DNA from 4 places in the Rhizobium sp. P44RR-XXIV genome. Region 2 is predicted to be linked to each of the others. Evidence: riboswitches for the same ligand, from Rfam matches in the RefSeq annotation. Region 2 holds a riboswitch; each other region holds the start of a gene.
What was found. A riboswitch is a leader RNA that binds a small molecule or an ion and turns the genes downstream of it on or off. The one in region 2 is predicted to bind cobalamin.
Positions count from the first base shown of each region.

Region 1 (7,543 bases), 1.2 Mb from region 2:
ATTGGTACAACCACGCCGCTTACCTGCTGTCCTTCCTGCTCGGCGCGATTATGACAAGCCGCGACGATTATTGGGATACCATCGTCCATATGCGAAGGCCGGCAATGATCCTGGCCGTCGTATGCGCGGTCGGTCTGACATTGCTCTTTCCCGCCTTGCCGTCGGATACGCCCGAAATTTGGCGTGTGGCCACGGGGAGAGTGTTCGGCGGCATCTTCCAATGGAGTGCCATCGTGGCGATTCTCGGCTATGCGAGAATTTGGTGCAGGTCCGAAAATGCCGTTGTCCGTTATCTCAACAAGGCAATTCTCACCTATTATGTGCTGCACCAAACGGTCATGTTGCTCATCGCCTATGAGCTGGATCGGGCAGGGCTGCTGTCAGCATCGTCTTTCCTACCGATCGCGGTTGCGACCTTCGCAGTCTGTGCCCTGTCATATGAGCTGAAGCGTCGCTTGGAAGCTTCCTGGAAAGCCGTGTTTCCTGCGCGGACCGCCTAAAGCGGTCACCGGTTCGAATTTCCTCATTGTTTGATGGAATGGAGAGCCGGTCCGAGCGACCGGCTCCCTTCTTATAGAGTGGATACTACTTGCGCGCCGCCCTTAATGGACTGCACCGGAGCCGCCGGCCGCGACAATTGCAAAGGGCTGTCCCTCGACGGGAATGCTGCGAATCTCCTTCAACGTCTCGCCATCCACCAAACGCACCAAGCTATGGCGCGGATCGGTAACGGCGATGAGATTGCCTGCCATGGCGAGGCGTGGTCGCGGATCGCGCCAATGACCATCCTTGCTGTAGGGTTCAGTCACGTTTCCAGATTTCGTGATGCCGCCTTCTACCACATCGATGCGATGCAGGTTTCCGTCTTCCGTGAGGACGTAGGCGTGGCGTGGATCGGCCGCATCGAGCACGAAGTCGATACGCCGTGTCGGCAACTCGATCAGCTTGTAGGGCTCGGCCTTACTATCGGGATCGATGAGGACAATGTTCCGTTCCCCATAATTGCCCAGGAAGAATTGCATGGACGTGCCGCCGAGCAAGGTCGAGACCTTGCCCTTCGGCATATCGGAACCATAAGCGAGCATCTCGATCTTCGGGCCGTCAATACCGCCGGGGCGAACGACGAGGACGCCTTCCTCGCAACCGAAGGCAACCAGCCGGGCGGATGTCGCCTCACCATGTAGGCCGGTGCAGGTTTCCACCTGTCCGACCTGCTCGCCTTTGCGGTCGAGCACCCGCAGGCCCAGGCGCGGTGGCAATTCGCCATCCTTGACGGGGGCGGCCATATTCGGCACTGACACCAGGAGATGGCTGCCCATCGCGACAGCAACGCCGTGATGTGCGGCAGTGGTGCCGAATGCACGGATGTCGGCTTTGTCCCTGGTGAGGTCGGCTTCCGAGAGGAGATCGAATTTACCGCCGCGATCGTAGAAGATCGCCACATCGTCGCCGTGGGTGACAACGTGACCAGGCTTTTCGCCCTTGATTACCGTCGAGCGCAATTTCGGATCGGAAAGCTCGATATCACGATGCTCTCCATGGTCGGAAAGCGATATGCCGGTGTCTAGCGCGTGCACCACATTCTTTTCGCCCTGTACGGCAAAGACTGTCCTGCCGGATTGGCTCAGCGAAAGTGCGGCATATCCGTCGATGTCGAAGCGGCTGATTTCCTTGCCGCTCTCGAGGTCTACGACATGGACGACGGGTAGGCTATGATCGGCGATGAATAATCTCCAGCGTTCCGTCTTGCTTTCTTCATCTGCGACGGACGGAAATGGAAACAGCAATGCGCAGGCCAACGACGAGGCCGCAAGGAGAGTACCGGGATTGGAGCGGGACATGAATGATCCTTTATGTAATAACATTACATAGAAATTGTTATAAAGTAACGTCACGGTTGTCCAGCCCTGCAGATGCAGGGTTTGGTGGTGCTATCCACATATTATCAACATTGAAATCCGTGGCGGCGCGCGGAACCAGTTGACGCAATTTTAACCTCATATACTATATATAGTGTTCGAGGTTCCTTCGATTCGCAAGGATTGGAGGCTAAGACGGGAATTCGGTCGGCGGTCATGATGATTGCAAAGCCGGAGCTGCCCCCGCAACTGTGAGCGGCGAGCGTTCGTTCGACATGGCCACTGAGACACTTGTGTCTTGGGAAGGCGAGATTGAATGCTGCGACCCGCGAGCCAGGAGACCTGCCTCGAGCATAACGTCCACGGGCGGGGTGTCCGGATGGCGAGCGTGGATCTGTGCGGCATGATTGCTGTTACCCTCGCTCCCGCGAAGATCCCGCAAGAATAACTTCGGGGTGAAGTCCATGTTTTTGAGTACCGATAACCGGCTACGCGAGTGACGGCCCTCTAACCGGCCAGTCTTCGACCGCATCCGTCTCCATTTTTCATCCTGCAACACGGGCATCGACTAATGCCCGAACGCATCTGCACGCCTATCACTATACGAGGATATCCAATGAGCATTACCGTCTACAGCAAGCCCGCCTGCGTCCAATGCACCGCGACGACCCGCGCTCTCGATCGCCAGGGTATCGATTACACCATCATTGACGTGTCCACCGATAGTGAAGCCTATGAGCTCGTGCAGGGCCTCGGCTATCGTCAGGTACCGGTTGTCATCGCCGGCGAGCAGCATTGGGCCGGTTTCCGCCCTGACATGATCAGCTCTCTCGCCTGAGGAACCAGGCGGTGGGCGAGATCGTCTATTTCTCCAGCAGATCCGAGAACACCCATCGCTTCGTTGCCAAGCTCGCCTTGTCGGCCGCTCGCATTCCTCTCAATGCGGGAGAAGAGCTCCGAGTGGCCCGTCCTTACGTTCTCATTGTCCCTACCTATTGTGGTGAAGGTGGCAGGGGTGCCGTGCCCAAGCAGGTTATCCGCTTCCTCAATGATGCGAATAACCGTTCAAACATCCGCGGTGTCATTGCCGCGGGCAACAGCAACTTCGGGGCGACCTTCGGTATCGCCGGCGACATCATCTCCACCAAATGCCAGGTGCCGTACCTCTACCGGTTCGAGCTGCTGGGTACGGACGATGATGTCGTGAATGTCAGACACGGATTGGAACGATTTTGGACACGCTAACGCTCGACCGGCCAGCAAAGGCCACGGAAACGGCACTGGACTATCACGCGCTCAACGCCATGCTGAACCTCTATGACGAGCAGGGGCAGATCCAGCTCGACAAAGACCGCATGGCGGCCAAGCAGTATTTCCTGCAACACGTCAACCAGAACACCGTGTTCTTCCATAACTTGCGGGAGAAGCTCGATTATCTGGTGACCGAGGGCTATTACGAGCAGGAAGTGCTGGACCAATATTCGTTCAATTTCGTGCGCGATCTCTTCGATCACGCTTACGCGAAGAAGTTCCGTTTTCCGACGTTCCTCGGCGCTTTTAAATATTACACCAGCTACACGCTGAAGACTTTCGACGGTAAGCGCTATCTGGAGCGCTATGAAGACCGCGTCTGCATGGTTGCGCTGGCGCTGGCGCGCGGCAATGAGCAGCTTGCCCACAATATGGTGGACGAAATCATCTCCGGCCGCTTCCAGCCGGCGACGCCGACCTTCCTCAATGCCGGCAAGAAGCAGCGCGGCGAGCTGGTTTCCTGCTTCCTGCTGCGTGTCGAAGACAACATGGAGTCGATCGGCCGCGCCATCAATTCCGCCCTGCAGCTTTCCAAGCGCGGTGGTGGCGTGGCGCTGTCTCTCACCAATATTCGCGAGGCCGGTGCGCCGATCAAGCACATCGAGAACCAGTCCTCCGGTATCATCCCGGTGATGAAGCTGCTCGAAGACTCCTTCTCCTACGCCAACCAGCTTGGCGCCAGGCAGGGTGCAGGTGCGGTTTATCTCAACGCCCATCACCCTGATATCATGCGGTTCCTCGATACCAAGCGCGAAAATGCCGACGAGAAGATCCGCATCAAGACGCTGTCGCTCGGGGTGGTCATTCCCGACATCACCTTCGAGCTCGCGAAGAACAACGACGATATGTATCTGTTCTCGCCTTATGATGTGGAACGGGTCTATGGCGTGCCGTTCACGGAAATTTCGGTGACCGAAAAGTACCGCGAGATGGTGGCCGACAGCCGCATCCGCAAGAAGAAGATCAAGGCGCGCGACTTCTTCCAGGTGATCGCCGAGATCCAGTTCGAGAGCGGCTATCCCTACATCATGTTCGAGGACACGGTGAACCGTGCCAACCCGGTTGCCGGCCGCATCACCATGAGCAATCTGTGCTCGGAAATCCTGCAGGTCAGCGAAGCCAGCGAATATAGCGAAGACCTCTCCTATACCCATTTGGGCAAGGACATCTCCTGCAACCTCGGCTCGCTCAATATTGCCGCTGCGATGGACAGCCCGGATTTCGGCAAGACGATCGAAATGTCGATCCGTGCGCTGACGGCGGTCTCCGACATGAGCCACATCTCGTCGGTGCCTTCGATCGAGAAGGGCAATGATGACAGTCACGCCATCGGCCTCGGCCAGATGAACCTGCACGGCTATCTCGCCCGCGAGCGCATCTTCTACGGCTCGGAAGAGGGTGTCGATTTCACCAACATCTATTTCTACACGGTGACCTATCACGCCATCCGCGCCTCGAATCTCCTCGCGGTCGAACGCGGACAGAGCTTCAAGGGCTTCGAGAATTCGAAATATGCCTCCGGCGACTATTTCGACAAATATACCCATCAGGCGTGGGTGCCTGCGACCGAACGCGTCGCCGAGATCTTCGAAAAGGCCGGCATTGCCATCCCGACGCAGGAAGATTGGGCGGAACTGAAGCAGTCCGTGATGAAGGGCGGTCTCTATAACCAGAACCTGCAGGCCGTGCCGCCGACTGGTTCGATCTCCTACATCAACCATTCGACCTCCTCGATCCATCCGATCGTCTCCAAGATCGAGATCCGCAAGGAAGGCAAGATAGGTCGCGTCTATTACCCAGCCGCCTTCATGAGCAACGACAATCTCGACTACTATCAGGACGCCTACGAGATCGGACCGGAAAAGATCATCGACACCTATGCGGCGGCCACCCAGCATGTCGATCAGGGACTGTCCTTGACGCTGTTTTTCCGCGATACCGCGACCACGCGCGATATCAACAAGGCGCAGATCTACGCCTGGAAGAAGGGCATCAAGACCATCTACTACATCCGCCTTCGTCAGATGGCGCTGTCCGGCACCGAGGTGCAGGGCTGCGTTTCCTGCGCCCTTTGATTTCCGGTTTGAAAAAGGACATTCCCGTGAACATGCAATTCAAGCCGGTAAGCCGTATCCGTGCCATTAACTGGAACCGCATTGAGGACGACAAGGATCTCGAAGTCTGGAACCGCCTGACCGGAAATTTCTGGTTGCCGGAAAAGGTGCCGCTGTCGAACGACATTCCGTCCTGGGCGACCCTGAAGCCGGAAGAGCAGCAGCTCACCATCCGCGTCTTCACCGGCCTGACATTGCTCGATACTATCCAGAACGGTGTGGGTTCGGTGAAGCTGATGGCCGATGCCGCCACGCAGCATGAAGAAGCCGTGCTGTCGAACATCTCCTTCATGGAGGCCGTGCATGCGCGGTCCTATTCTTCTATCTTCTCGACGCTGTGCTCCACGCCTGACGTTGATGATGCCTATCGCTGGTCTGAGGAGAACGAGTTCCTGCAGCGCAAGTCAACGCTGATCATGGAGCAGTATGCATCCGGCGACTCGCTGAAGAAGAAGGTCGCAAGCGTCTTCCTCGAAAGCTTCCTGTTCTATTCGGGCTTCTATCTGCCGATGTTCTGGTCGAGCCGTGCCAAGCTCACCAACACCGCCGACATGATCCGCCTCATCATCCGTGATGAGGCCGTGCATGGCTACTATATCGGCTACAAGTTCCAGCGCGAGCTGGACCGGCAGCCGGAAGAGCGCAAGCAGGAGATCAAGGATTTCGCCTTCGATCTGCTGCTCGAGCTCTACGACAATGAGGCCAAGTACACCGAGTCACTCTATGACGGTGTCGGTCTGACCGAAGACGTGAAGAAATTCCTGCACTACAACGCCAACAAGGCGCTGATGAACCTCGGCTACGAGGCGCTCTTCCCGGCGGAGGCCTGCAAGGTCAATCCGGCGATCCTTTCGGCGCTGTCGCCGAACGCCGATGAAAACCATGACTTCTTCTCTGGTTCGGGCTCGTCCTATGTCATCGGCAAGGCTGTTGCCACCGAGGATGAAGACTGGAACTTCTAAAGATAAGTGACTGCTATTTAACAGCAATCAATCTCTCTCGATCGCAGCCTGTTGGCTGCGATCGTCGTTTTCCGCGCTGCCTGCGATAGGCTCAGCGCTTTGCAAAGCTGACAAGATCGCATGATAGGTCCTGCCCGGAGCAGTCAGTCGCGGATGATTCGCCTGGGGCTGGAAGGGCGCATCATGAATTATATCGACTACGTCGCCGATCCCACACGCGACTGCGCGATCGTCGTTCATCGCGGGATCTGGCGCGCCGCACCGGAAAATAGCCTTCTTTCGATCGAACGGGCGATGTCTGCCGGCTACGATGTGGTCGAGATCGACGTCCGGCGCAGCAGCGACGGCGAGCTTTTCCTGCTGCATGACGATACGCTCGAACGCATGGCTGGCCTCAATCAGGAGCCGGAGGCGCTGACCTTGCAGCAATTGTCCAGCCTCAATTTGCGTGACCGGGATGGCGGCGAGGCGAACCCGATGACGGGCGAAAAGCTGCCGAGCCTGAAAGACGTCTTTGAGCTGACGCGCGATCGCATTTTCATCCATCTCGATGTCAAAGACAGGCAGCTAATCCCGGATGTCATTGCCTGTGCGCGTGCAATGGGCGTCGACCAGCAGGTCGATTTTTGGGGCAATCTGAAAACCGCCGACGATCTCGCCTGGATCCGTGCCAACGTCTCGCCGCAGGCCGTTCTCTTTATGGCCAAAACTCGCCTTGAAGCCCCGGATGCGGCTAGCCAGCTTCATCTGCTGTTTCAGCTGAACCCGTTCCTGTGCGAGATCTATTTCGACAGGCTTGAACAGGTTGTCGAGCGGAAGGCGCTTTTCCAGAAGGCCGGTATCGCTCTGTGGGTCAACACGCTCGACTCGGTTTCCTCTGCAGGCTTTACCGATTCCGCCGCGCTGAAGGATCCGGAATCGATCTGGGGCCGGTTGATCGACGCAGGTATCTCCGCCATCCAGACCGACGAACCCGCAGCGTTGAAGAATTATATCAGGTCGCGTTAGTGGGCCGGCCTCACTTAATGGGGCCGGCCGCTCGATGCCCTGAGCCCCAACGGCTCAAAACTCAAGATTACTTGTTGAGTGCATCCTTGAGCGCCTTAGCCGGCGTGAAGGTGAGTTTCTTTGCTGCAGCAACCTTGATGGTCGCGCCCGTTCCTGGGTTACGTGCTTCGCGTTCCGGCGTGTCCTTGACCTTGAATTTGCCGAAGCCTGGAATAGAGGTCTCAGCGCCGGAAGATGCTGCTCCGGCGATGGACGCAAAAACAGCTTCGACGATTGCCTTGCCCTGAGC
Region 1 is NZ_MPVZ02000029.1:370,771-378,313, forward strand. It holds gene BSK43_RS27785 (acyltransferase family protein) at 1-500, shown strand, start outside; gene BSK43_RS27790 (metallochaperone AztD) at 603-1,841, opposite strand; cobalamin riboswitch at 2,004-2,224, shown strand; gene nrdH (glutaredoxin-like protein NrdH) at 2,476-2,697, shown strand; gene nrdI (class Ib ribonucleoside-diphosphate reductase assembly flavoprotein NrdI) at 2,709-3,104, shown strand; gene nrdE (class 1b ribonucleoside-diphosphate reductase subunit alpha) at 3,092-5,245, shown strand; gene nrdF (class 1b ribonucleoside-diphosphate reductase subunit beta) at 5,272-6,246, shown strand; gene BSK43_RS27815 (glycerophosphodiester phosphodiesterase family protein) at 6,430-7,254, shown strand; gene BSK43_RS27820 (HU family DNA-binding protein) at 7,322-7,543, opposite strand, start outside.
Region 1: it holds a riboswitch for cobalamin, as region 2 does, so the genes downstream of both, nrdH (glutaredoxin-like protein NrdH) here and metE (5-methyltetrahydropteroyltriglutamate--homocysteine S-methyltransferase) in region 2, are expected to answer to the same signal.

Region 2 (7,543 bases):
CTGCGGCTGATCTGCCGGCTCCGCAAGGTGAAGAGCGGCGTCATCCGTCTCGGTGGCGACGACATAGCCTCCATTTCGCGTGGCGATATCGCCCGCCGTGTCGCGCTGGTGGAGCAGCAGGCAACGACGGACATGCAGGTGACGGTCATCGATGTCGTGCGTCTTGGGCGGACACCGCATCGCGGCCCGCTTTCCTCCTGGAGCGCTGGCGACGATATTGCGGTCTTCGATGCGCTTGCCCGCGTCGGCATGAGGGATCGAGCCGGGCAGCTTTGGCAAACCTTGTCGGGCGGCGAGCGGCAGCGTGTTCATATTGCCCGGGCGCTGGCACAGACCCCGAGCGAATTGCTGCTCGATGAGCCGACGAACCATCTCGATATCCAGCATCAGCTCGACATTCTGGGCCTGGTTTCCAAGCTCGACGTGACCTCCATCGTCGCGTTGCACGATCTCAATCTGGCGGCGATGTTCTGCGACAGTCTCGCCGTGCTGCAGAAGGGTGAGGTGGTGGCTGCCGGACCGCCGGAGGAAGTCTTGACGCAGGAGCTGATCGAGCGGGTCTTCGGCGTACGCGCCCATGTCCAGAAGTCCGCCGTCCACGGTCGCTGCAACATTCAATATATGGCGGGCTGATCTGATGGACGGTGCCAATTTCCACCTCAAGGAAGAAATCAGGGACTATTGGTCGAAGCGATCGGAGACCTTCGATCTTGCTTTCGGCCACAGGATAGCACCCGGCCCCGAGGCAGACGCCTGGCAGAAGCCGATCCGCGCAGCGCTTGGCTCCCAGCCAAAGCGTGTTCTGGAGCTTGCCTGCGGCACCGGTGAGGTGACGCGGCTGATCCATGATCTCGGTCACGAGGTGACGGCGCTGGATTTTTCCGAAGCGATGCTGGCCGTCGCGCGCAAGAAACATGCGGGCAAGCCGCGTCTTCGGTTCCTGCTGGCCGATGCCGAACAGACTATGGAGCCGGATGCGGCCTATGATGCAATCGTCTGCCGGCATCTTGTCTGGACGCTGACGCAGCCGGAAGAAACCCTCAAGGAATGGTTTCGGCTGCTCAAGCCCGGCGGGCGTCTTGTAATCTTCGATGGCGATTGGGCCAAGCCGAAGCCGAGCGGCTACATTGCAAGGCTGCTGATTTCGCTGATCGACCGCTTTATCGGCGCTGACCAGAACTATGACGGGGCTCTCAGCAGCCGCCATTCTCGCATCATGGAGGCCTTGCCTTTTGGCAGCGGCCTGCGTTCGGAAGAATTGACCCCGCTACTGTCGGCAGCGGGCTTTGCCGCCATTCAGCTCCAGTCGCACGGGCCTATTGCCAGGGCGCAGCGGAAGAATGCCAATCTGCGGAACAAGCTTCGAACCCTCGTTTATCGGCGCTTTATTCTGACCTGCATGCGGCCATGGACCCCCACCCATTTTCCGCAACGAAATCCAGTGGATGCGGTCAGGCCGGTCCTTGAACCAACCTCGCAGCCGCGATGATCCGGGTTAGCTTCCGGTTGGATTAGAGAGAGCAGCCGGAGCAAATAAACATATAAAGATTTGTTTATATCTATTGACAATTTTGTGCGCTTGGTGCGAAATCCCTAGCGTTATGGTTCTCTGGGGCAATCTATTCGCTCCAGAGCTAAGAGGGAATCCGGTGCGCCGAGAGATCGGCTATTCCGGGGCTGCCCCCGCAACTGTGAGCGGCGAGCCAATGTCCATTCATGTCACTGAGGCGATGAGCCTTGGGAAGACGGACAAAGGCGACGACCCGCAAGCCAGGAGACCTGCCACAACAAAATAACGTCCACGGGCGGGGTGTCCCGGTGGTTGCTGCGGCTGGCCGATATTGGCCGCGTCCGCACGCGTCCGCTTGACCCATGCCCCCACAACCAATGGGGTATGACTATGCCAACCAAAACTGTCCCAGTCGCTTCTCTTGGCTTTCCGCGTATCGGTCGCCATCGCGAGCTGAAATTCGCGCTCGAAGCCTACTGGTCCGGAAAAATTCCCGAGAGCGAACTCATCGAAACCGCAAGCAAGCTCCGGGCTGAAAACTGGTCGCTTCAGCGCGATAGCGGTATCACCCGCATCCCTTCCAACGATTTCTCCTTCTACGATCACGTCCTCGACACCGCCGTCATGGTCGGCGCCATTCCCTCCGTGTACGGCTGGAAGGGCGGCGACGCGCCGCTTTCGCTTTACTTTGCCATGGCGCGCGGCAGCCAGGGCGACGGCCATGCCGATTGCGGCCATACGCATCACGGCCAGGGCGTCCCGGCGCTTGAGATGACCAAGTGGTTCGACACCAATTATCACTACATGGTGCCCGAGGTTGCCGAAGACCAGGACTTCACGCTGACCTCGCAGAAGCCTGTCGATCACTTCCTCGAGGCAAAGGCGCTCGGTATTCACACCCGCCCGGTCATTCTCGGACCGGTCACCTTCCTGAAACTCGCCAAGGCTCGCTCGGCAACCTTCAAGCCGCTGGGCCTGCTGCCGAAACTGCTTCCGGTCTACGAGGAACTGCTGCGCCGGCTGAGCGCTGCCGGTGCCGACTGGGTGCAGATCGACGAGCCGATCGCCGTTCTCGATCTGACCGAGGGCGAGCGCCATGCCTTCTCGGTCGCCTACAAGGCGTTGACCGAGGCGGCGCCGGATCTGAAGATCATGCTGACGACCTATTTCGGCGGCCTTGCCGACAATCTGGCTGCCATCGCCGAGTTGCCGATTGCCGGTGTCCATGTCGACCTGACGCGTGCACCGGGCCAAATCGATGACGTCGCGAAGGCCGTTCGCAAGGATCAGGTTCTGTCGCTCGGTATCATCGATGGCCGCAACATCTGGAGGGCGGATCTGGCCTCGATCATTAACCGCCTTCAGCCTGTCGCGGCGGCTCGCGGTGTCGAAGGCGTTGAGGTGGCGGCATCTTGCTCGCTGCTGCATGTTCCGATCGATCTGGAGCTTGAGACGGCGCTCGATGCCGACCTCAAGAGCTGGCTGGCATTCGCCACCCAGAAGCTCGGTGAGCTTGCGACGCTCGGCCGTGGCCTTGCCGAAGGAAAGGCTGCCGTCTCAGTGGAAGTCGAAGCCGCATCCAGGGCCATCACCGCACGCGCCTCCTCGCCGAAAGTGACCGACCCGTTGGTGCGCGGCCGTCTTGCCGGGGTCGATGTCGCGATGAAACAGCGCAAGAGCGCCTTCGCCAAACGCCGGTCGGTGCAGGCGGAAACGATCAAGCTGCCGCTCTTCCCGACCACGACGATCGGCTCCTTCCCGCAGACGCCGGAAGTTCGCAGGGCTCGCTCGGCGCATGCCAAGGGCACGCTGAGCTATGTCGATTATGAAGCCTTCCTGCGCAAGGAGACCGAAGCCACCATTCGCTGGCAGGAAGAAATCGGCCTCGACGTGCTGGTCCATGGCGAGTTCGAGCGCAACGACATGGTGCAGTATTTCGGCGAGCAGCTATCGGGCTTTGCCTTCACCCAGCACGCATGGGTGCAGAGCTATGGTTCGCGCTATGTCCGCCCGCCGATCATTTTCGGCGACGTTTCCCGGCCGAACCCGATGACCGTTCGCTGGTGGGAATACTCCCAGTCGCTGACGCAGAAGCCGGTGAAGGGCATGTTGACCGGACCGGTCACGATCCTCAATTGGTCCTTCGTGCGCGACGACATCGCTCGCAGCGAAACGTGCCGGCAGATTGCTCTGGCGATCCGTGACGAGGTCGTCGATCTGGAAGCAGCTGGCGCTAAGATGATCCAGATCGATGAGGCAGCCCTTCGCGAAGGACTTCCGCTCCGGCACAAGGACAAGCAGGCCTATCTCGATTGGGCAGTCGAAAGCTTCCGCTTGTGCTCAAGCGGTGTTGCGGACGGGACCCAGGTCCATACGCATATGTGTTACTCGGAGTTCAATGACATCATCATCGCCATTGCCGCGATGGATGCCGACGTCATCTCCATCGAGACGTCTCGCTCGAAGATGGAGCTTCTCGATGCGTTCAGGAACTTCAAATATCCGAACGAGATCGGCCCCGGCGTCTACGACATCCACTCGCCGCGCATTCCAGACGTCAGCGAGATGACCGATCTTTTGTCACTGGCGCGCAGGCGTCTTCAGGATGGCCAGCTATGGGTCAATCCGGATTGCGGATTGAAGACCCGCAAATGGGAAGAGGTGAAGCCGGCGCTCGTCAATATGGTCGAAGCCGCCCGCAGCCTGCGGCTGGAGCACGCCAGGAGTGAAGAGCGCGCCGTCATCGCCTAAGGCATTCCGCTAGACATTGAGAGCCGGCTCGCGTGAGCCGGCTCTCAACTTATCCGCATTCGATGCCGTTTCGATCAGGTCTTTGCGCCTTGGCAAAGGTCGGATCGAATGTCTTCTCGAAAGGCACATCGATATTGGCGAGTTCCGGATCGAGCGTCTTCAGGACGCCCATCATCGAATCATAGCCTTCCTTCGTGACCATGCCGTCAGGCGAATACATTTCCTTCGAATTCTTGAAGGCCTGCATATAGAGATCGCGATTGCCGAGCAGGTATTCCTCGGGCACGACGCCGGCGACATCCTCGGGGCTCGCCGTCCCGAGCCATTTCAGCGCCTTCATGAAGGCATTGACCGTCCGTTGCGTCGTTATCGGATTGGCCACGGCAAATTCGCGTTTGATATAAACGGTGGCGGCTGGATTGGGACCTCCGAAGAGCGCGCGCGTGCCGGCTTCGGTGCGGGTATCAAGCAGCACGGTGATATCGCCGTCATACTGCAATTGCGCGATGACCGGATCGAGATGCGAAAGCCCGTCGATCTGTCCGCTCTTGACCGCCGCGACCGCTCCGGCGCCGCCCCCGACGCCGATCAGCGACGCGTCGTCGACTTTCAGCCCGTTCTTCAGCATGGCATATTGGAACATCAGCGCCGTCGATGAGCCGGGTGCGGTCACGCCGATCTTGCGGCCCTTCATATCGGCCATGGACTTGATCTCGCCAGCAAGCTCCTTGCGCACGGCGATGACGATCCCGGGGAAACGGCCGAGATTGCAGATCGCGACGATGTCCTGTCCCTTGTTCTGCATGCGGATCGTATGCTCATAGGCGCCGGCCACGACATCGAGCGAACCGCCGATCAGGCCTTCCAGCGACTTCGAGCCGCCGGCGAAATCATTGATGGTGACGTTCAGGCCCTCTTCCTTGAAGAAGCCCTTTCGCTCGGCGATCGTCAGCGGCAGATAGTAGAGCAACGGCTTGCCGCCGACGCCGATCAGAAGATCGGGCTTCTCCGGTTTGGCATCCTGTGCCGCCGCCGGCAGAATGCCGCCGAGCGAAGCCCCGATGCCGAGGCTTGCCGTTGCGATCAGAAATGTCCTGCGTTCCATGTCGTCCTCCTCCATTTCCTCATTCTATGTGTTCTACTGGCCGCGCCAGGCGAGTAGCCGGCGTTCGGCCACGGTCACCAGCCAATCGACGATCAGGACGAAGGCCGTCAGCACGACCATGCCGGCAAAGACGCCCGTCACGTCGAAAACGCCTTCCGCCTGCTGGATCAGGTAGCCGAGGCCGGCAGCCGAGCCCAGATATTCGCCGACAACAGCGCCGACGACCGCAAAGCCCACGGAAGTATGCAGGCTGGAAAATACCCAGGACAATGCCGAGGGCAGGTAGACATGGCGCAGCAACTGGCGCTCGTTCATGCCAAGCATCCGCGCATTCGACAGGACAGGCTGGCTGACTTCCTTGACGCCCTGGTAGACGTTGAAAAAGACGATGAAGAAGACAAGCGTGATGCCGAGGGCGACCTTGGACCAGATGCCAAGACCAAACCAAAGGGCGAAAATCGGGGCCAGCACGACACGAGGTAGTGCATTCGCCGCCTTCACATAGGGGTCGAAGACGGCAGCGACCAAAGGCTTGCGCGCGAACCAGAAGCCGAAAACGATGCCGCCGAAAGAGCCCAGCAGGAAGGCGAGGAGGGATTCCGACAGCGTGATCCAGAGATGGTACCAGATCGATCCGCTTGCGAACCATTGCACGACACGCAGCGCCACCTTCAGGGGATCGGCGAAGAAGAAGGATATGGTCTTCGGATTGCCGAAAAGCGTCGTGGTGGTCGCCAGATGCCAGACCAGCAAGATGATGACGGCCACAAGGATCTGCAACAACAGGAGGAAGGAGCGGTTCATGCGGTCTCTCCGCTGGTCTGAAGATAGGCCGTCATGACTTCATCGCGCAGTGCCTGCCAGATGTCCCGGTGCAGCTGAATGAACACGGGATCATGCCGGATCTCGGCGATATCGCGCGGCCGTTCGAGCGTGACTTTGAAGTCGCCGATGATGCGGGATTTCGGACCGGCGGACATGATGACGACGCGGTCGGCAAGAGCGATCGCCTCGTCCAGGTCATGGGTGACGAACATGACGGCCTTGCGATCCTCCGACCAGAGTTTCAAGAGAAGATCGCCCATGATCAGGCGGGTCTGGGCATCGAGCGGACCGAACGGTTCGTCCATCAAGAGGAGCTTGGGATCGCGGATCAGTACCTGCGCGAGACCGACACGCTTGCGCTGGCCGCCTGACAGCATGCGCGGAAAGCGATCGGCAAAAGCGGCAAGGCCGACGCGGCTCAGCCACTCAAGGGCATTCTTCTTTGCTTCGGTCGGAGCAATGCCGGCAATCTCGAGTCCGATCGCAACATTCTGCAGCACCGTCTTCCACGGCATCAGCGAATCCTGCTGGAAGAGATAGCCCGCCTGTCGATTGATCGCCTTCAGTGGCTGGCCGAATATTTCAACCGTGCCGGATGCCGGTGTCAAAAGCCCTGCCGCGGCATTGAGAAGGGTGGATTTGCCGCAACCCGTCGGACCGACGATGGCCACGAATTCGTGCGCGCCGACATCCAGATCGGTTGCGGAAACGGCATCAAACCGGGTCTTGTTGGCCATTTCAAACGAAATCGCCACCTTCTTCAGGCTGACCGCCCGCACAGCCTCCATCATCATGCCCTGCTGTTCCTTCCGGACGCCCCAACTTGTTGGAACGTCAGGCATTGTGCTTTCCCGTCAAAAGATCAAAGCAGGCCCTGGCAGTCAATATGCGATTAGCATGCTATCGGTTATGTCACAGGGGAGGCAGCGCCGAAGGTGGTAGCCAAGATTTGCTCTGCCCCTCACCAGAGCCCTGGCACCAACCGGAACCGCACGCGTCTGGCGTAATCGGCATAGCCATCGAGTTCGGCGCGCAGCAATGCATCCTCCCAGCTTGTCCGCAAGACCAGAAGCCCGCTTGCCCAGGCAGCCGGTACCAGCGCCCACCACGAAGCCAATGCCAAGGCCAGGCCGGCAAACACCAAGATCGCGCTGACATAGCCGGGATGGCGCACATATGCATAGGGGCCGGTGCTGATGACATGCTGGCCGCGCTCGCGCTGCAGGCGCACTCCGGGCTCGAAGAAGCGATTGACCGCCTGGGCCCAGGCGCCCAGCGCGATGCCGGCAGCAAGCAGGGCATAGCCAAGGATGACGACGGAAAGCGGCACGACCGACCACAACATTCTGCCG
Region 2 is NZ_MPVZ02000029.1:1,535,948-1,543,490, reverse strand. It holds gene BSK43_RS33025 (ABC transporter ATP-binding protein) at 1-633, shown strand, start outside; gene BSK43_RS33020 (methyltransferase domain-containing protein) at 638-1,489, shown strand; cobalamin riboswitch at 1,586-1,802, shown strand; gene metE (5-methyltetrahydropteroyltriglutamate--homocysteine S-methyltransferase) at 1,901-4,261, shown strand; gene BSK43_RS33010 (ABC transporter substrate-binding protein) at 4,311-5,366, opposite strand; gene BSK43_RS33005 (ABC transporter permease) at 5,400-6,170, opposite strand; gene BSK43_RS33000 (ABC transporter ATP-binding protein) at 6,167-6,985, opposite strand; gene BSK43_RS32995 (isoprenylcysteine carboxylmethyltransferase family protein) at 7,153-7,543, opposite strand, start outside.

Region 3 (7,543 bases), on a different contig from region 2:
TCGGGCTTTGAATCGCCCGGCAGCACGGCAATCGCCGCGCCGTAGCGCGCGGCGCAGGCATGCAGTGCCTCCAGCGCATAATGGAAATAGCTTGCACCTCCCAGTGCCCGCACGATGATCAGCTTCGCATGCCGCGCTGTCCGGTCGATATAGGTGTCGACCGACATCGGATGCTTGAGGCTCATCAGGCTCGCAAGCCTCAGGGAACGGCCACCCTGCCCGTGCGCCGCGGCAATCGCCGCGAGCTCGGTATCGGCGGCCGACAGGAAAAGGATATCACCTGGCGTTTGGCCGAGATCGATCGCCTCCTCACCGTCGCTGATCGTTCCCTTCTGGGCTAGCAGGAGATGCATGGCTTTGCCTTAGACCAGGGCCTCGATCGCCTTGCGCACGATCCCTTCGTCCATCTCATGCAGGCCGATGACGACCAGGCGCGTGGCGCGAGCCTCGCCGAGCGCCCAGGCACGATCGAAATAGGTATCGATGCGGCTGCCGACGGCCTGTAACTGCAGGCGCATCGGCTTGCCGGGCACGTCAACGAAGCCCTTGAGGCGCAGGACGTCATGTTCGGAAATCACGTCCTTCAGCGCTTCGGTGAAGGCAACCGGATCGGCAATGGGGCCGAGTTCGACGACGAAGCTGTCGAACTCGTCGTGATCGTGCGGCGTTCCGTCTTCATGCTCCAGCTCATGGTGCGATTTGCGGTTGGCAATATCGCCTTCCGTACCGATGCCGAGGCCGAGCAGGATTGCAGCTGGCACATCGCCATTCTTCGCCTCGATGATCGTCGGCTTGCGGACGGTGCGTGACGCGACTTCGGCACGAACGCGGCCGAGGCCGGCGACATCGATCAGGTCGGTCTTGTTGAGCACGATGAGATCGGCGCAGGTCAGCTGATCCTCGAACAGTTCCTCGATCGGGCTTTCGTGATCGAGCGAATCGTCTTCGACGCGGCGGGCTTCGACAGCATCGTGATCATCGGCAAAGCGGCCGGCGGCCACAGCGGCGCTATCGACCACGGTGATGACGCCATCGACGGTGACGTGGGTGCGGATATCAGGCCAGTTGAAGGCGGCGACCAGCGGCTGCGGCAGTGCCAGACCCGACGTCTCGATAACGATATGGTCTGGGCGGGATTCGCGCTCGAGCAGCTTCGTCATAGTCGGGATGAAATCGTCGGCGACGGTGCAGCAGATGCAGCCGTTGGTTAGCTCGATAATATCGTCTTCCGTGCAATTCTCCGCGCCGCAGCCCTTGAGCACATCGCCATCGACACCGAGATCACCGAATTCGTTGATGATGAGGGCAATCTTCTTGCCGCCTGCATTCTGCAAGAGATTGCGGATCATCGTCGTCTTGCCGGCTCCCAGAAAGCCGGTGATGACGGTGGCGGGAATCTTTTCCTGGTTCATATGGATCAACCCTTCATTTTCAGCGGCAATCCCGCTGCGATAAAATAAACTTCGGCACTCGCCGCCGCGACCATCTGGTGCAGTCGGCCGGCATGATCGCGAAATTCGCGCGCCATGCGATTTTCGGGCACGATTCCGAGCCCGACCTCGTTGGAGACGAGAACGAGCCGCGATCGTGCCTTCGGCAAAAATTCGGTAAGAGCGGCAAACTCGGTTGCCATATCCCGCTCGGCCATCATCAAATTGGTGACCCAGAGCGTCAGGCAATCCACCAGCACGGCGCGACCGTCGGCGTCGATCGCGGCCAGCCGCGCGACAAGATTGACCGGCTCCTCATGCGTCTGCCAGAGATCGCCACGGTCGGCGCGATGCTGCGCGATCCGATCGCGCATCTCGTCATCCCAAGCCTGCCCTGTCGCCACGTAGTGGCGCTCCAGCCCGGTGTCCGAAACCAGCGTTTCAGCGAATCGCGATTTGCCGGAGCGCGCGCCGCCGAGGACGAATGTGGCTTGGGAATTCAAAGCGGACATGCGTTGTTCTCGCTCGCAGCAGCGGGCAAAGGCGGAATCCGGCCAAATCCGAAAAAGGGGCGACTGCACGCCCAAAACTCGTTTCTCGCCATGACAACCTCCGTGCTGGCAGCGGAACCAATGTCCCTGGAAAGGCTCTGCGCCCGGCACGTATGGCAGGTCTCCTGGCTCGCGGATAGTGGTGCGACGGGGGCGGACCGAAACCGGTCGCCCCCGATCGTACACCAGCGGATCTTTCTCGCCTTCCCGGCAAGACATCATGAAAAGGCGGACGATTCGTAGACAATAGAGGCGTCCAACCCCGGTAGATCATGATGCCACACCAGTGGCTTTTCCGGCTTGACGTTGCTCCACCTGTTCGCACCATGCGAACCATCGGCGGGATGGCCATCAAACCGGACGAAAGACCCTGACCGCTCTACAGTCGCGGGGTCGGCTGTGATGAGAACGCCCGGCTTGGGTCCGTCCCGTCACATTCCCTTTTCATCCCATGCGGCAGATCGCCGCTCAGGAACCATTCGTTATGCCGGCAATGATTAGGCTTTCACTTAGTTCAAGTCAATCAACGACATGGATGCGACATTGCATGTTCCAGCCGCGAACTTGCCGCATAATCACTGAAAACGCCGGTCTTTTTGCCGCATTTCTTTGATGTTAGGAGTTTATAGAGGTTAAGCCCTCATCTTCTAGAAGAAACGTGTCGTCCGCTCCCAATGTTGCAGAAATTCCAACCCCGTCGCCTCGGCGTGTTCTCGGCCCTATTCGATCTTGGTCGATTTAGAGCATTACTGCGTCGTGGTGAGTTAGGACTCGTTTTCGCCGGCGCGCTCGTAGGCGTCGTATCCGGCTGCGCCGTGACGGCCATGAGCTTCGTCTCCCGCAAGCTGCACAGCCTCATCTACGGGATTACGGATTATGAACGCCTAAGCTCGGCGGCAGTGGCTATACCCGACAAGTCGGTGTTGCTGATAGCACCGGTGGCAGGCGGCATCATTCTCGGCATATTGCTCTACATTCTGTCCCGCACCCGCAAAAAACCGATGGTCGACCCGATCGAAGCCAATGCGCTGCATGGCGGGCGCATGTCGCTCACCGATAGCATCATCGTCGCCGTGCAGAACCTGATTTCGAACGGCTTCGGCGCCTCTGTCGGGCTTGAGGCCGGCTATACGCAGCTTGCCGCCGGCATCGCCTCGAAGTTCGGCTACAAGATGCAGATGCGCCGCGCGGACTTGCGTATGCTTGTCGGCTGCGGTGCGGCCGGCGCCATCGCCGCCGCCTTCAACGCCCCCTTGACCGGCGCCTTCTATGCCTTCGAGCTGATCATCGGCACCTATTCCATCCTGACCCTGACGCCTGTCGTTGTCTCCGCCCTGATATCGACGATGATCGCAAGGCTGCTCGCCGGCGACGATTTTGCCATCGATATCGGCCATTTCGGCGCAATCGTGCCGGCGGATTACCTGCCTGCTGTCTTACTCGGCGCCTTCTGCGCCGGCATCGGCATCCTGATCATGCAGGGCGTTGCCTGGGTTGAGGAACTGGCGCGCAAGAGTTCCATCGCGCCGCCCTTCCGCCCGGCGCTTGGCGGCCTGTTCGTCGGCTTGCTCGCCTTGATATCGCCTCAGGTTCTGTCAGCCGGCCATGGCGCCTTGCATCTCAATCTCTCCAGCGACGTCACCCTCTGGGCGCTGGTCAGCCTTTTCGTCTTGAAATCCCTCGCCTCGGCGGTGTCGATCGGTTCCGGCTTCAGAGGTGGTCTGTTCTTCGCGTCGCTGTTCATGGGCGCGCTGCTGGGCAAAATCTTTGCCTATTGCGCCCCCTATTTCGATCACGCCACGCTGACGCCGGTCGTCTATGCCGTGGTCGGCATGAGTGCGCTTGCTGTCTCGATCATCGGCGGCCCCTTGACGATGACCTTCCTGGCGCTGGAAATAACCGGCGACTTCCCGATCACCGCGCTGGTGCTGGCTGCCGTCATCACCTCTTCTCTCGTGGTGCGCACGACCTTCGGCTACTCTTTCGCCACATGGCGCTTCCATCTGCGCGGCGAAAGCATCCGCAGCGCCCACGACGTCGGCTGGATCCGCAACCTCACCGTGGCCCGCATGATGCGCCCCGATGTGCATACGGCTGACGTCGGAATGAGCATCGAGGAGTTCCGGAAGTCCTTCCCGATCGGCTCGGCGCAGCGCGTCATCCTGATCGACGAGAAGGAGAAATACTCCGGCATGGTGCTGGTGCCGGACGTCTATGCGAGCCCGGTCGAGAAGGATGACGAGGAACATGGCCTTTCAGACTTCATCCGCCTGCGCGCCGAATTCCTGCAGCCGCAGATGAACGCCAAGCAGGCCGCCGCCATGTTTGAGCAAACCAAGAGCGAAGCGCTCGTGGTAGTCAACGATCTGATTGAACGCAAGGTCGTGGGATTGCTGACCGAAAGCTATACGTTGCGCCGCTACAGCGAAGAACTCGACCGTCGGCGCCGCGAAGTCTCCGGGGAGCTTTAATTGACGAGACTATCGAGCCAGGCGGGATCAAGCACGCTCTCGAGCTCGATCGCGATCTCGTCGAGTGCTGCGTCGACGCCGGCGCGATAGTCGGTCCGCTCGCCGCTGAGACCGAAGCTTTCGAGCAACTTTGCACGATACGCATCGCTGCCGAAGAGCCCGTGCAGGTAAGTCCCCATGATGCGCCCATCTGGTGACAGCGCACCATCCGGCCGCCCATCGATGACAGTCGAGGGCCGCTCGCAGTCCGCGCCGCTGGTCACGCCCAGATGGATTTCATAACCGGATAGAGGCACGTCGTATTCCCTGGAGAGGGCTAGGCTGTTGCGGACTGTTTTCTCCGGCGCCATTTCCGTCTCGATATCGAGCAGGCCCAGACCAGGCGTTTCGGTCACAGAGCCTTCGATACCATGCGGATCGTAGACCATGCGGCCAAGCATCTGATAGCCGCCGCAGATGCCGATGACGCGGCCGCCCCGACGCACATGCGCGGTGATGTCGCGATCCCATCCCCGCTCGCGCAGATCAAAAAGGTCACCGATGGTTGACTTCGATCCCGGCAGAACCACGAGCCCCGCATCGACAGGCAGACGTTCACCGGGACGCACGAAAACGAGATCGACGTCGGGCTCGGCCCGCAGCGGATCAAGGTCATCGAAATTGGCGATACGCGAGAGCATCGGCACGGCAATCTTCAAGGCGCCGGACGAACCGCGCGCCAGCCGTTCCAGCACGACGGAATCCTCGGCCGGGAGCCGGGCGGCTGCCTTCAGCCATGGCACGACGCCATGGCACTGCCAGCCAGTAAAGCCGCCGATCACGTCTATGCCCTCTGCAAACAGCGAGACGTCACCGCGAAACTTGTTGATGATGTAGCCACGGATCATCCGCCGGTCTTCTTCCGGCAAGATATGATAGGTGCCAACCAGCGACGCGATCACACCGCCGCGGTCGATATCGCCGACCAGCACGACCGGAACGTTGGCGCGTGTCGCAAAGCCCATATTGGCGATGTCGCCTCGTCGCAAGTTGATCTCGGCCGGTGAACCCGCCCCCTCGACGATGACAAGGTCGGTCCCCGCGCGGATCGCGGCAAAGCTTTCCAATACCGCTCCGAGCAATTGCGGCTTGAGCGCCTGATAATCCCTGCCCTTGGCGTGGCCCCACACCTTTCCCTGCACGATGATCTGGCTGCCGACATCCGACTGCGGCTTCAGCAGCACCGGGTTCATGTGTACGGATGAAGGAACGCGTGCCGCCAGCGACTGCAGCCACTGGGCACGGCCGATCTCGCCACCGTCCTCGGCAACGGCCGCATTGTTGGACATGTTCTGAGGCTTGAACGGACGGACCCTGACGCCCCTGTTGGCGAACAGGCGGCATAGTCCGGCGACCAATACCGTTTTTCCGACATCGGAGCCGGTCCCCTGCAGCATGATCGCCTTTGTCATTCCTCGTCGCTCCAAGATGGTGTAGCCCTTGAAAATCCGGCATTTCGCCTTGATTTTGCCGCGATCTCTAACGGCTGGAAGCCGCCGGTACGATACAAAAATGCATCATTCTCAATCATGCTCTGTTTGCGACACCGGATGACGATTTCATCCATTGTTAGTTATGAGGAAGAGGATTATCTCCACCGCGAAAACAAACAACGGAACCGGCCGATCCGGCTTAGAGGATACCCCAATGCTCTTCATCTTCAACAGACAGAATTCCATCCAGATCGCCTGGAATGGCAAGCTGCCGGTCCGTCGCCCTGAAAGCCGCCTGCAGCAGCTCGACACGCGTTTTGGTACGGTCGGCTTCATCCGCACCTACAGCGTCGGCTGATATCCAGTCAAGCCGCAAGCCCTGCGCGACAAACTACGCACGACAAGCCGCCATGCGACCGCATCGGCGGCTTTACTTTTACTCTCCATGACGGATGAACATCGACTCTCGGACAGGCCGGCCTGGTTCCATGGGAAATGCAGGCACCAGAAACGCGAAAACCGCGCGATCCGGAGATCAACGCGGTTTGCCAAAAAACGCCGGCTACCCTGCACGTACGCCGCAAGGTTCGCTTTCCCCGGTACGCATTACCTGATCCGGAGAAGCAGCGGTGTCCCCCGCCACGCATTGATTGATAACCCGACATCGTTACTGGAGGGTTATTAAGTGCTTAACTAAGAATGAATTCGAAAACTTTTTTGAAAATTTTCTCATTCGCGCTGCGAAATCGCAAACGACGCAAATGGAATAAAAAACGTCTTTCAGGGGCGCGATATTTTAATCATACTTATCTCCACCAGCGCTGGAATGCCTCGCCGGACCGTCCTGATGCCCATTTTGCAGCCGTGAATAGTAGAAAATAGGCTAATTCAGACGCTTATATCGTCTTCTCCAAGAGGCGCGATAAGTCCATTTGGCTGGCAGGCTGTTGATTTCTTCCCTCAAATCCTTAGGCTGCCGGTCGTCGATGCAAAGAATGCCCGACCGCGACAGGGTTCCGCGGTCGCAAAAAGACCAGATGCACGACGGCAGCAAAGGGGACCGTGCGGGCGTCGTCAGCGGCGTATGAACGGTTGTGGTTGAACCACGCTGACAGGGGATCGACAGACATCGTACGTGCGTGAAGTCGATTTCCGCAACGCAACGAAAAATTGGGAGACATCATCAAATGAAGAAGCTTCTCGCTTCCGCTATTTTTGCATTCGGCGCCTATGCTTTGGCTGGCTCGGCGCATGCTGCGGAATGTGGCGACGTATCGATCGCCGAAATGAACTGGGCCTCCGCCGGCGTTGCCGCTCAGGTCGACAAGATCATCCTGCAGAACGGCTATGGCTGTAACGTGACGCTGGTAACCGGCGACACGCAGCCGACCTTTACCTCGATGGACGAAAAGGGCCAACCGGACGTCGCACCGGAGCTTTGGGTCAATGCCGTGCGCACCGCACTCGACAAGGCCGTGTCGGAAGGCCGCCTGATAGAAGCAGCACCGCTGCTAAGCGATGGCGGCGTCGAGGGATGGTGGATTCCGAAGTTCCTTGCCGACGCGCATCCGGATATCAAGACCGTTCAGGACGCATTGAAGCATCCAGAACTCTTCCCT
Region 3 is NZ_MPVZ02000028.1:480,262-487,804, reverse strand. It holds partial or broken gene cobN (cobaltochelatase subunit CobN) at 1-353, opposite strand, end outside; gene cobW (cobalamin biosynthesis protein CobW) at 363-1,412, opposite strand; gene cobU (bifunctional adenosylcobinamide kinase/adenosylcobinamide-phosphate guanylyltransferase) at 1,418-1,942, opposite strand; cobalamin riboswitch at 2,079-2,476, opposite strand; gene BSK43_RS19445 (chloride channel protein) at 2,656-4,452, shown strand; gene BSK43_RS19440 (cobyric acid synthase) at 4,449-5,903, opposite strand; gene BSK43_RS35130 (hypothetical protein) at 6,139-6,282, shown strand; gene BSK43_RS19435 (ABC transporter substrate-binding protein) at 7,112-7,543, shown strand, end outside.
Region 3: it holds a riboswitch for cobalamin, as region 2 does, so the genes downstream of both, cobU (bifunctional adenosylcobinamide kinase/adenosylcobinamide-phosphate guanylyltransferase) here and metE (5-methyltetrahydropteroyltriglutamate--homocysteine S-methyltransferase) in region 2, are expected to answer to the same signal.

Region 4 (7,543 bases), on a different contig from region 2:
CCGCACGGCCTATGAAGCCTGCGACGACTGTTCGGATCCGGAGCGCTGTCAGGTGCGGCGCTCCATGACGGAGGTCCGCGATGCCATTGCCGAGATTCTCGATAACATGACGCTGGAACAGTTCGTTGCTGGCGGCGGTTCGGGCATCGAGATCGAGGAGCGGAAAGACTACCGCGCCTCAAACATCGGCTGACCTACCCCGACTATCGTTCAGGGCGATGAACTCTTCGATGGCTTTATGCCGTTGAGATGATAATTGCCGACGACGCTGTATTTCCGGCGCGCTGGGTCGTGCAGCGTGTGAATTCGGGCGTTGCGCCAATGGCGGTCGAGATTGAGGCCGATGCGGGCCGCCGATGTGCCGGCCAGATCAAACAGCGTGTTGGCCGTTTCCATGGCGATCTCCGCCGTCATCGTCTGGGCCGCCGCGACGCAAAGCACGGCGTCGATCACATGATCCTCGGTGAGATTGATCTGGGCGGCATCGATCTTGCTGCCGGCGCGCTCCAAGATCGCTGTCGCCGCTTCAATACGAACGGCAATTTCTCCTATCCTGGTGATGATGAGCGGATCGTCCGCGGCGCGCTTGCACTCGCCGTCTGCCCATGGGTGCGGATGCGTGCGGACAAAGTCGATGGTCGCCGCCAGCGCGGATCGGGCTATGCCGAGATTGATGCCTGCATGGGTGAGCTGGCTCACCGACTCGGTGACTGTGGGATGCCCGGGCTTCTCGCGATGTGACAGAACGGAATCGGCACCAAGATAGACATTATGAAGGATGGTCGTGCCGTTTCCGGAGGTGCGTTGGCCAAAGCCATCCCAGTCATCGATGATCTGGGTGCCCTCGGTGTTCCGCGGAATGATGGCAACGGTGACCTCGCCACTTTCTTCCGTTACAAAAACGGCAATCCAGTCGGAAAACAGCACGCTGGCGGAACGCAGGCTCCGGCCATTGAGGCGATAGCCCGGCCCGTCCGATGTCAGATGCAGATCGTCATGACCCGTTGCGCCCGCATCGTTTTCCGGGAATACGCCGCCAAAACGGTCGCCAATGATGGCTCTCGCGAAAAGCGAAGCCTTCTGCTCCTCGCTGCCGCCGACGCGCACCGCTTCCAGCACATGGAAATGCGTTTGCGGAATCTGCGCGATGGAAGGGTCGGCCTCGGCGAGAATGGCGACGACTTCAGTCAGCACCGAATTGGAAATGTCGATGCCGCCATGTTCCGAGGGCACGGATATTCCGAGCAGGCCGGATTGGGATAGAGCCTCGATTTCGTCATAGGGTAGAACGCGGTTGACGTCGCGATCGCTCGCCTGCTGGGCGAAGTTTGCGGCCAGGGACCGCGCGATATCGAGCGCTTCCTCTTCGCTTTGAATGCGATGCGCGGGCGGCCTGACGCGTTCGTGCAACTGCGAAACAGTCCCCATTCGTCACTCCATCGGCCGATGCTTCTGGCAAGGCAAATCGGTGCCATCTTAATTTCCATGGGTGTCGTGTACAACGGATTTTCTGCGCTTACGCATACCGCGCCGTTGGCCGTGATAGGCATCGAACGAACAAATTGTGAGCACTCGGCGGGATATTGCGCAGTGGTCGGCAAGAGATCCATAGCCACTGGGTGTTTGGCATCATGGCGTGGCCATCTGAGCGGCTGCTATCGTCCGGCTGAAAAGAAAGCACTTGCTAGCGGCGCGTTTTCGCGCTTTCATATACGACTAAATAAGTAGACTATAGCAATAATCCTGTTGCCCTTTTTTACAGGCGTCATTTGGGCAGCCGATTGCGGGCATCTGGTTTCGGACCGGAGTTGGACCCGCGTTAGCATCCTTCAGCAGCGGAATAGAAACCCGATTGAAAGGGATGCGCCGAATTTTGAGAACCGCTGTGGCTTCCGTGCGTTTCATGAACCGCAGCTTGGTGGCTGTCAGGTGCTGAACATCGGAGTTCAGGGTTTCGCAGGCAGTGCAGTGAAAAAGCCCAAGAAAGGCATGATCGACCACCTCTCGCTCCAGGAGTTGATATGACGGTTCAGGGATTATTTTCCGCGAAGGCGGATGTGGCGGGCAGGGGCTATGCGATGCCCCGCATTGCCGTTGTCGGGCGTGGTTTCTCCGGCATGATGATGGCGATCGCGCTGATGAAGACGGTGCGGTTTCCCTTTCATCTGCAGCTGTTCGATCCTAATTCCAGCGTTAGCGGCGGTCAGGCGCTGGCGTCCGGCCATAGCAGCGAAATCCTGAACAGCCGTGTTCGCGATCTTTCCGTCTCGGCGGGCGATCCAGACGATTTCAATCAATGGCTTAGCGCCAATGCGCCCTTCCGCAGCGCGGTTCCGGCAGCGATCCCGGGTTTTCTGCAGATCTTCGTGCCGAAGAGCATTTTCAGCGATTATGTCTATCAGCGATTTTCGGAGGCCTTCTCATCGCGACGGGATGTCACGGTGCAGGTCAGCAGCGAGCTGGTCTTCGGGGTTCGCCGTATTCGCGGCAATCGTTTCGTGGTGGACAGCGACGGGGCCGCGAATGCGCCGTTCGACATGGTCGTACTCGCTACCGGCTACGGCATGACCGACCAGCAATCACCGGCCAGCGACCTGGCGAACATTCCGACGACAGTGCGGGCGCGCCGCCTGGTGTCGCGGCCGCACACGATCCTGCTCGCAGCGGCCTGCGCGTCGTCGACCGGCTTCTGCAGATGCGCGACAATGGCTATACCGGCCAGATCTCCATCGTTTCGCGACGCGGTTTCCTGCCGCAGAGCCATACGCGCAACAATGCCGATCCGGTCTTTCCCGCCGACGAGATGCCCAATCAGCTGAGCGAGATCGTCCGTTTCATTCGCAAGGCTTGCGATGGTGCGGAAGCTAACGGTCAGAGCTGGCAATCGATCATGAACGGTCTGCGCAAGCATGCGCGCTCGCTCTGGCGCTCGCTGCCCGCAGGCCAGAAGCAGCAGTTCAATCGCCATCTTCGCGCGCTCTACGACAGCCATCGCAATAGGCTGCCCGAGGCGCTGCATGTTCGCCTGCAACAGGAGCTGGCCGAAGGCAACACCTTACTCAGGCGTGGCCACCTGATCCGCCGCACGCCGACCGGGTTGGTACTGAGGCCGGCCGGACGACAGGACACCGAGCAGCTCTATGCCGATGACGTGGTCGACTGTCGCTGCCAGTCAGCCGATCTCAGTGTTCCGCTATTGCGGAATCTGATCGAGGCCGGTCTTGCCGTGCCGGACGAACTCGGGCTCGGTCTTGCCGTCGAGGCGACGGGTGCGCTTGAGGTGGACGGCCGCACGACGGAAGGGCTTTTTGCCATCGGCCCGCTCGGGCTCGGCAGTCTTCCGGATATCGACCTGGTGCCGGAGATCGTGACGCAGGCCTATGCGGCCGCCGAAAGCATGGCGGAGCGTTTTCATCCGCAATGCAAGGCGGTGTAGCTGTTTCTTGAATGTCCAGATGAGGTCCGTCATTTCCAAAAGAGATGACGTTTCGGAAGAAAGCGACTTGTGATAAGTTATGTAATAACGTAACAAGAATGCTATTACTGTCGCCCAGGACAAACGAACATCGCCGTTGCCCGCTTCCGCTTTCTATGAGATGAATGCCGCAGATGGTGCTGCCGCCGGAGCAATCCGGCGGGTGGCTGAAAAGGGAACACGGTGCGGATTACACATCAGGGGCCAAAACCGTGGCTGCCCCCGCAACTGTAAGCGGAGAGCGCGTTCGCAGCATGCCACTGGCGTCAAGCCGGGAAGGCGCGAACGAGCTATGACCCGCGAGCCAGGAGACCTGCCATCGACGATATCAACCGCAACGGACGGGGTGTTCCGATGAAAATTCAGTGGTTGGGCGGGGACGCCATTGCGTCCGCTGGCCCTATATTGACTTTGCCTCCGGCGAGATCTCCGGGAGGCACTCCATGGACAATGCAAGAGAAACGACGCACCGGATCACCGTGTGCACCAGCTGCCGTCATGTCGGCAAGCCGTGCCGGCCGGGTCTCGATCTTTTGAAGCATCTGCAGGCGGCCATGGCCCAGGCTGGCGCGCTCTCCGATGATTTCAGCCTTGAAGGCAGCGTCTGCATGGCAGGCTGCGAACGGCCCTGCACGGTCTCCTTTCAGGCGACGGCGAAAGCAACGTACCTCTTCGGTGACATCGAGGACGGTGCGGACATCGGTGCGCTCGTCTCCTTCGCGCAGCTCTATCGCGACCGGCCCGACGGACTGACGCGTGAGAGCGAACGTCCGAGGACGCTTGGGGGCAAGACTTTGGCGCGCATTCCCGCCGCCATCGTCTCGGCCGAGCGTCAGTCGGTATCGCTGCAGTAGGAGGTGACCATGCCGGAAGGAAGCGCAAGACTCGACGCTGAGGGCGTCACCTGGGGTGTCCAAAAAGGCATGCCCATCATCAGCGGTATCACTTTGTCCATTGAAGCCGGTGGTCGATTGGCCATCATCGGCCCAAACGGCGCCGGCAAGTCGACGCTGCTGCGTTGCCTCTATCGCGGTCTCAAACCGCATCGCGGCAGCGTGCGCCTTGATGGCGTCGACCTCTGGTCCCTCGGTCCACGGCAGGCGGCACAGCGCATCGCCGTCGTGCCGCAGGAGACGCCGAGCGATTTTCCCTTCAGCGTGCGGGACGTGGTGCTGATGGGCCGCATTCCGCACCGCAAGGGCATGGCGCGCTGGAGCGAGCGCGATCATGAGGTAACAGTGAATGCGCTTGCGCGCCTGGAGCTGGATAGCCTGGCGTCACGGCAGTTCATTTCGCTTTCCGGCGGCGAGAAGCAGCGGGCGCTGATCGCCCGTGCTTTGGCGCAGGAGCCGGAGCTGATCATTCTCGACGAGCCGACCAACCATCTCGATATCCGTCACCAGCTGGAGATACTCGAGCTGCTGAAAGGTCTTGGCCGGACGATCATCACCACGCTTCACGATATCAATCTGGCCGCCGATTTCGCCACGCATGTCGCCGTGCTCGATTGCGGGCGGCTTACGGGGCATGGCCAGCCTGACGATGTCCTCACCGTGGAACATATTTCTTCCGCATTCCGTGTCGGTGCCAGCCTGCATCAGGCTGATCGCGGCGACAGCAGGCGCTTCTCCTTTTCCCTCAGATAATTCGATCATTGGAGTCATTGATGTTTTCTCGTTTTTCCCTATCCGCCGCCGCCTTGCTGGTGGGCACATTTCTCGCGGGCGCAGCAATGGCCGAACCGGTCACCGTGCGCAGCTGCAATCGCGATGTCACCTTCGACAAGGCCCCGGAGCGGGCGGTTTCGAATGACGTCAACCTGACGGAAATGATGCTGGCCCTGAAGCTTCAGGACCGCATGGTCGGCTATACCGGCATTTCCGGCTGGAAGACCCTGGACGAGAAGCTGCGCGACGGCGTCAAGGAACTCCCTGAATTGTCGCCGAAATATCCGAGCAAGGAAGTGCTGCTCGGCGCCAATGCTGACTTCTATTTCGCCGGCTGGAACTATGGCATGAAGGTCGGTGGCGAGGTCACGCCGGAAACGCTGGCGCCCTTCGGCATCAAGGTCTACGAGCTGACGGAATCCTGCATCTTCGTCATGCAGAAGAACAAGCCGACCATGGACGACATGTTCGTGGATCTGCTCAATCTCGGCAAGATCTTCCGTGTCGAGGATAGGGCGGAAGCACTGGTGGCGAGCTATCGCAAGCAGCTCGCCGAGATCCAGGCAAAGATCGGCCATGTCGACAAGCCGACCCGCGTTTTCGTCTATGACTCCGGCGAGGAAAAGCCGTTCACATCCGGTCGCTACGGTATTCCGACAGCGTTGATCGAAGCCGCAGGCGGGATCAACGTCATGGAGGACGTCGAGAAGAGCTGGACGGAGGTTTCCTGGGAGCCGGTCATCGAGAAGAACCCGGAGGCCATCGTCATCGTCGATTATGGTCAGGTGACTGCGGCGCAGAAGATCGCGTTCCTCAAGGGTAATCCGGCTTTCAAGAATATCGATGCCGTCAAGAACGACCGCTTCGTCGTGTTGCCCTATGTCGAGGCGACGCCGGGGCCGCGCAATATCGAGGCCATTGCGACCCTGGCAAAGGCGTTTCATCCGAACGCGATGTGATTGTCGCCAATGCAGGTCCGTCCAGTCCATCAGTGGGCGGATCTCTTTTTACAGATTTGAATATGCGCCTCAGCTCTCCATTCTCATTCCATTGCTCGCTATCGGCCTTGTCCTGTCGATCACCGCCGGGGTCTCGCTCGGGGCCGCGCCCATTCCATTTTCGACCGTGTGGTCGATCGTCGGCAATAAACTGCATGCAGGCATGTTTATTGTCGGATGGTCGAAGGGCCAGGAGAGTATCGTCTGGGATGTGCGCTTTCCGCGCGTCATACTGGCGGCGCTGGTCGGGGCGGGGCTTGCCGTCACCGGCGCCGTGCTTCAGGCCCTGACGCGCAATCCGCTGGCGGACCCGCATCTTCTCGGCGTTTCCTCAGGGGCAGCATTCGGTGCCATTCTGGCATTGCTGCATACCGGGCTGATCCTCGGCCTGTTGACGGTGCCGTTGTTTTCTTTCGCGGGCGCGCTGCTCGCGACTGGGGCAGTCGGCCTCACCACGCATCTGACGCGATCCCAATCGGCAGACAGGTTGGTCCTTTCAGGGGTGGCTGTCGCTTTCGTCTTTACCGCGCTCGGCAATCTGCTGATTTTCCTGGGCGATCCGCGGGCGACTAACACTGTGGTCTTCTGGATGCTCGGCGGATTGGGGTTGGCGCAATGGCAGCACCTCGTCTATCCGGCCGGCATATTGTTCTTCTGCCTCGTGTTGCTTATTCCAAAGGCGAGGGAGCTGAATGCGCTCGCCATGGGCGATGAGACGGCAACGACGCTGGGCATAGCGGTCAAGCAGTTCCGGCTGCTATTGTTTGTCACCACGGCCTTGCTGACGGGCGTAATGGTCGCGTTTTCCGGCGCTATCGGTTTCATCGGGCTTATGGTGCCGCATTTCGTGCGTCTGATTGCTGGTGGCGACAATGTTCGTGTCGTGCCGCTGAGTGCTGTCTTCGGAGCGTTGATCCTGATCTGGGCGGATATCGTCGCGCGCTTGATCATGGCGCCGGAAGACATGCCGATCGGCATTGTCACCGGACTGGTCGGCGGCATAGCCTTCATCCTGATCTTGCGAAGGGGCCAGAGCTAAGCGAGGCCATTGCCAAGATACTTCGGCGGCCTATTTCCCGCAGGCGATGCACGATGCTTGCGGGGTCGGCGAGGTGAAAATGGACGGTGTACGGCCTTGGACGGGGCGATAGAGCCTGATAAGGCGGGAAATGCCTTTGTGTCGCCTTTCTTTGTCTTACAAGGCGTACGCGTAAAGACTATGAAGTTCGCAATCACAATCAGGACGACTCGGGTCTTCATTCTGCGTGGCGATTCTGGTCATCCATTGCTCATGATTTTATGTGCGACGAGGAGCTTTGCTTGCGCCTGTTGAATTTCCGCCTCCTTCTCTTGCCCGTGTTTCTGTTGGGACTGAGCGCCATCATGGCCGCCGTTCCGCTGGC
Region 4 is NZ_MPVZ02000028.1:446,358-453,900, forward strand. It holds gene BSK43_RS19275 (Rrf2 family transcriptional regulator) at 1-193, shown strand, start outside; gene BSK43_RS19280 (SfnB family sulfur acquisition oxidoreductase) at 211-1,428, opposite strand; gene BSK43_RS19285 (hypothetical protein) at 1,717-2,001, opposite strand; partial or broken gene BSK43_RS19290 (FAD/NAD(P)-binding protein) at 2,022-3,436, shown strand; cobalamin riboswitch at 3,594-3,811, shown strand; gene BSK43_RS19295 (DUF1636 domain-containing protein) at 3,919-4,329, shown strand; gene BSK43_RS19300 (ABC transporter ATP-binding protein) at 4,339-5,121, shown strand; gene BSK43_RS19305 (ABC transporter substrate-binding protein) at 5,142-6,101, shown strand; gene BSK43_RS19310 (iron ABC transporter permease) at 6,193-7,179, shown strand; partial or broken gene BSK43_RS19315 (mechanosensitive ion channel family protein) at 7,470-7,543, shown strand, end outside.
Region 4: it holds a riboswitch for cobalamin, as region 2 does, so the genes downstream of both, BSK43_RS19295 (DUF1636 domain-containing protein) here and metE (5-methyltetrahydropteroyltriglutamate--homocysteine S-methyltransferase) in region 2, are expected to answer to the same signal.